2 linked regions of the Paraneptunicella aestuarii genome follow. Each later gene encodes a partner of the first gene's protein in a complex. Links are inferred from orthologs where the notes say so. Each region holds a gene or a part of one and is shown in the gene's direction. Other genes may lie near its edges.

Region 1 (2,848 bases):
ATTCAAACGATACTATCGTTCGGTCGATGCATTATTGATCGACGATATCCAGTTCTTTGCTAATAAAGAACGTTCCCAAGAAGAATTTTTTCATACTTTCAATGCATTGTTAGAAGATAACCAGCAGATCATTTTAACTTCTGATCGTTACCCAAAAGAAATTGATGGGGTAGAGGATAGATTAAAATCTCGTTTTGGCTGGGGGCTTACCATTGCCATTGAACCTCCAGAGTTAGAGACTCGCGTTGCTATTCTTATGAAGAAAGCGAACGAGAATAAGATCAAGCTACCCAATGAAGTCGCATTCTTTATTGCCAAACGTTTACGCTCTAATGTTCGTGAGCTCGAAGGTGCATTGAACAGGGTGATCGCTAACGCTAATTTCACCGGTCGTCCAATAACAATTGATTTTGTACGTGAAGCGCTTAGGGATTTGCTGGCATTACAAGAAAAACTCGTTACTATTGATAACATTCAAAAAACGGTAGCTGAATACTTCAAAATTAAAGTTGCGGATATTTTGTCTAAACGACGTAGTCGCAGTGTTGCCAGGCCCAGACAAATTGCAATGGCGTTATCTAAAGAGTTAACAAACCATAGCTTGCCTGAAATTGGTGACAAATTTGGCGGTAGGGATCATACTACTGTACTGCATGCCTGCCGTAAGGTTGCGCAGCTAAAAGAAGAAAGTCACGATATAAAAGAAGACTACCAGAATCTGATTCGCACTTTGTCATCCTAGGTAACTGAGTAAAGTATGAAATTCAAAATTAGTAGGGAAGACTTTTTAAAGCCACTCCAACTCGTTTCCGGTGCCGTAGAACGTCGCCACACACTTCCAATATTGTCTAATGTTCTGATTAAAGTTGATGGCGATTTGCTATGGCTTACCGGTACAGACTTAGAAGTGGAACTCATTTCCAGCATCAAATTAAATGGTGAGTTTGAGCAGGGCGAAATAACCGTTCCTGCCAAGAAGCTTGTCGATATTTGTCGAAGTTTAAGAGATGGGGTTGATATTGAATTTTCTGTTGATGGTTCTAAGGCCGTTATCAAATCTGGTAGAAGTAAATACACCCTTTCTACATTGTCTGCTGACGATTATCCAAATCTTGAAGATTGGGAAGGCGAAGTTGAATTTGAACTTGCGCAGAAAGATCTAAAACGATTGATAGATAGCACTCACTTCGCTATGGCGCAGCAGGATGTAAGATACTACCTCAATGGTATGTCTTTAGAGACTGATCAAAATATCATTCGAGCTGTTGCTACCGATGGCCACAGACTTGCGCTTTCCAAGATTGAAAATTCAGAAGCATTAGCTAATAAGCAAGTTATTATCCCAAGAAAAGGGGTAATGGAAATTCTTCGCTTGATTGGTGATGAAGATCAATTGCTTAAAGTTAAGTTAGGAAGTAACCATCTTCGAATTCACTCTTCAGAATTTATTTTCACCAGTAAATTGGTAGATGGTCGTTTTCCTGATTACAGAAGGGTATTGCCGAAAGATGGTGACAAGATCATTTCTGTAAACAGAAGTGATATGAAAGATGCATTAAGCCGTGCCGCTATTTTGTCTAACGAAAAATTCCGTGGTATTCGATTGAATGTCAGTAACAATGAGTTAATGATTACTGCGAATAACCCTGAACAAGAAGAGGCGGTTGAGGTAGTCGATGTCGATTACAATGGCGATAGCCTGGAGATAGGTTTTAATGTTGCCTATATGATCGATGTTATGAATGCGCTTCATTCAGATTCTGTCAAAATTTCACTTGCTGATTCTAACAGTAGTGCCCTTATAGAAGATCCTGAGAATGATGAATCTCTATATGTGGTTATGCCAATGAGATTATAAGATCCGTCTGTGATTTTTACCGTTCAATTCGAGAACGTTCGAAATATACCTATAGCGAATGTTGTACCTTCTCCCATTTTGAATGTGCTTTACGGCCAAAATGGGAGTGGGAAATCTTCTTTTCTTGAAGCACTTTACTTACTCTCTTCAGGTCGTTCATTCCGAACAACAGAACTAAAAAACCTGATTAGTTTTGAAAAAGAATCCCTTCTTGTAAGAAGTGAGTTGATGGTTAGTCAAGATTCTAAAGAGAAAATCGGACTTAGTTTTTCTCGTAGTGGGCAGAAGCTGGTTAAAAAAAATGGTGAGAAAATAAAAAACTCGTCTGAACTGGCTAGAAGCTTACCTCTACGATTTTTATCTCCGACTGTAAGTGAGTTAGTTGAAGGTTCGCCTAGGAATAGGAGACAGTTTTTAGATTGGATTATGTTTCACGTGGAACCATCCTATCTAAATGAGTTTAAGACATTTAAAACAGTATTAGCAAACCGTAATGCTGTATTAAAAGATAAGCGTAAAGATCAAGAGGCTTTCTGGACAGAGAAGCTCGTAGAGCTAAGTTATAGCTTGACAGGTAAATGTCGGAATATTGTATCTGATATTACACCCTATATTGATGCCTCACTTTCATTGTTTTTAAGTGGCTGTGATATATCAATTGATTACTACCAAGGGTGGGGAAAAGAGAAGGATCTAGCTGAACTACTGACTCAAAATTTAGAGAATGAGTTCAAATTCGGGACAACCCGATACGGATTTCAAAGGTCAGATTTGCGTTTGAAGATAAATGGTAAACCTTTAAATCAGGTAATGTCTAGAGGTCAGTTAAAGCTTTGTGCTTTTGCACTACATTTGGCTCAAGTAAGGTTTATTAATGAGCGTAATGGAGTAAAATGTACGGTCTTAATTGATGACGTTATATCTGAATTAGACGATATAAACGTATGTAAAGTGATTGGCGGATTCATTGATTCTGGTTCGCAATGTTTT
Region 2 (2,949 bases), 1.5 Mb from region 1 along the record:
CGCCTCATGCAAGCCATGCCTTGTGGGAAATATTACAGCAGGAAGAGAACGTTGAAGCTGGCTGGCCTGAACTGGATGAAAGCGCATTGGTTGAAGACGAAAAACTGATTGTCGTTCAGGTGAACGGCAAAGTACGCGCTAAAATGACAGTAGCTGCCGACGCCAAGCAAGACGATGTTCAAACATTAGCTATGCAGGAAGAAAACGTGAAGGCATTTGTTGAGGGTAACACCGTTCGCAAAGTTATTTACGTACCGGGCAAGCTGCTAAATATCGTTGCGAACTAATTCCAACGCAGGATCAGGACTCATAATGAAAACGACAGCCATGCGCCGTTTTTCAACCTTAAAACTGGTAGTAAGCACCTTGCTTATTACCAGCTTGCTGCATGGCTGCGGCTTTAAATTGCGCAACGATTATCAGCTTGCCAAAAGTGTCAGCCATATCCAGCTCACCAGTACAGAGCGCCATTCGCAATTGCAGAAAACTCTCGCTCAACGCCTGAAGTTTCTGGATGTGGAAGTGATCGAAGCACGTGAACAGTTCAACGAGAAAAACGCCACGCTCTATCTGCAACGCGAAAAGCTGGAGCGCAAATTATTGTCGTTGTTTCCCAGTGGTCAGGTGGCAGAATACGAATTGTTGTATCAGGTGAAATACCAATACATCAAAGGTTCTAAGCAAGAAAATGCAAAACCAGAATCTATCGAGTATGAATTTGTATTGTCTCGTGAATATCAGGACGACCCGGATCAGGTACTCGCTAAGTCACGCGAGTTGGATTTGATTCTGGACGAACTGAGACAACAAGCGGCTAACCGTATTATCCGCACGCTCAGTTTGCAGTCTGATACTCACCAAACAGCAATCACTAAACGGTAATCACTAAAGAACATGCAGGTTTACCCCAATCGTCTTGCCCAAACACTACAAAATGCGCTACCGCGTTTTATTATGGTGTTTGGCGATGAGCCACAGCAAAAGCTGGATGCCATCGAACAAGTTCGAGCTCAAGCAAAGCAACAAGGTTTTGACGAGCGCCAATCGCTGGTTGCCGACACTCAGTTTGAATGGTATTCGCTGATTGAAGCCAGTCAAAACATGTCACTGTTCTCTTCTCGTCAATATATTGAACTGGAAATACCCACCGGAAAGCCCGGAACAGAAGGCAGCAAAACCCTGCTGGACTTGGCAGCACAAGACAACCCTGACGTCATGGTTCTCATTCATGGAGCCAAAATAGGTAAAGAAGTCACGAACAGTAAATGGTTCAAACAGCTAGATCAGCAAGGCATTTACATCCCTTGTTATCCCTTGGAAGGCGACCGCTTAAGAAGCTGGATAATGGATGAAATGCGGCAACTGTCGTTACAAACCAATCCCGCCGTAGTGAACTTCTTTATTGATTACTTTGAAGGTAATCTGCTCGCCGCCAAACAAGAACTGCAAAAGCTGGCTCTGCTCTACCCCGACGGCAATATTGACATTAAACAGATAGAGAAAATTCTGGTTGAGCAATCCCGATTTAACGTATTTCAGCTAGCCGATGTACTGCTGGCTGGTGACGCGTCAAAAGCCGTGAAATTGCTTAACCGCTTGGAATCAGAAGGTATTGAACCCAATATCGTCCTGTGGGCTTTGGTGCGGGAATGGCAAACGCTATCCACCTTACAGTTTGCACAATCGCAACGTCAGCCCCTGGATAAACTCTGGGCACAACTGCGCATTTGGCAGAATCGTAAAAGCCTCTACATGAATGCCCTGAATCGACTCGGCAAGCCTCAGCTGGATGAACTACAGCACAAACTACAACAACTGGATATGGGACTAAAGCAGTCACAAATTACGCGCCCTTACGTTGAATTGTGCCATTTATGCCTGATGTTCATGCCGATGCAACTCTCTAATCTGCCCATGGATTTCAGTTAGCACTATGTCTGCTCACCCGGAGTTAGCGACAATGCAGCCCGTTATTGGTATTTATGGCGGTACATTCGATCCTATTCATTATGCCCATATATTCCCGGTGCAACAGGCGGCGCAACAAGTTGGTATTGAACAAGTCAAACTTATGCCTTGTCATATTCCACCACATAAGAATCAGCCCAACACCAAGCCCAGCGATCGTCTGGCAATGGTGAAACTGGTCAGTGAACATGTGACTATTTTCAGCGCAGATGACCGAGAGCTACGCCGCCATAAAGCTAGCTATACTATTGATACTCTGGAAGAAATGCGCAGCGAAAATCCCAATAGCCCAATCTGCTTTTTTATTGGCATGGATTCCTTAACCAGCTTTCATCAATGGCATCGCTGGCAAGATATTCTCGACTATTGTCATTTAGTAGTGTGTTGTCGTCCCGGCTATCATCAAGAACAGCAAACTGATATTGCAGATTTTCTGCAACAGCGTGAAACGGCTAAACCCCAGGATTTACATGACAAGTTAAATGGTCATGTGTTTTACGCTCAAACTGATGAAATCGACATTTCATCCACCATGATCCGGGAAAATTTACGTGTTGGCTTACCTGTAGATGAACTTTTACCTCCATACATACTTTCCTACATTCGCCAGCATCATTTATACTTAGCAGGTTAATCGCAAATTTTTGCAAACTTGAACATTAAACATAGAGCCAGCTCTAAATACAGACAATACCTATCCAGTTATGGGGAGAACCATTGGAACACGAAGAATTAAAGCAATTTGTCATCGACAAAATTGAAGATCTAAAAGGCAGAGACATCGTAGACCTTGACGTTAAAGGCAAATCCACCGTCACCGACACCATGTTGGTTTGTTCTGGCAACTCAAAACGCCATGTCGTCTCTATCGCACAAAATGTCGTACAAGAAAGCAAACAGGCAGGTAACCCACCTCTTAGCATTGAAGGCGAAGACATAGGTGAATGGGTGCTGGTTGATTTTGGTGATATCGTCGTGCAT

Evidence for each region. The genes of interacting proteins can lie anywhere in the genome.
Region 2: the proteins of dnaN (region 1) and holA are in contact, whole or in part, in a cryo-EM structure (PDB 8GIZ), measured with the Escherichia coli proteins. The link is inferred for Paraneptunicella aestuarii from one-to-one orthologs.

Annotation. Positions count from the first base shown.
Region 1 is NZ_CP074570.1:306-3,153, forward strand. The notes cover bases 3-2,807. They hold dnaN (DNA polymerase III subunit beta), read left to right. Parts: upstream 3-757; coding sequence 758-1,858; downstream 1,859-2,807. Other genes in these bases: recF (DNA replication/repair protein RecF), read left to right, coding at 1,868-2,807. In the rest of the region: more of recF, read left to right, coding at 2,808-2,848. UniProt on the Escherichia coli protein: Confers DNA tethering and processivity to DNA polymerases and other proteins. Acts as a clamp, forming a ring around DNA (a reaction catalyzed by the clamp-loading complex) which diffuses in an ATP-independent manner freely and bidirectionally along dsDNA.
Region 2 is NZ_CP074570.1:1,453,685-1,456,633, reverse strand. What follows is about bases 6-2,911. They hold holA (DNA polymerase III subunit delta), read left to right. Parts: upstream 6-894; coding sequence 895-1,929; downstream 1,930-2,911. Other genes in these bases: rsfS (ribosome silencing factor), read left to right, coding at 2,686-2,911; nadD (nicotinate-nucleotide adenylyltransferase), read left to right, coding at 1,934-2,602; KIH87_RS06180 (LPS-assembly lipoprotein LptE), read left to right, coding at 313-882; leuS (leucine--tRNA ligase), read left to right, coding at 6-287. Outside these bases: more of leuS, read left to right, coding at 1-5; more of rsfS, read left to right, coding at 2,912-2,949. UniProt on the Escherichia coli protein: Part of the beta sliding clamp loading complex, which hydrolyzes ATP to load the beta clamp onto primed DNA to form the DNA replication pre-initiation complex.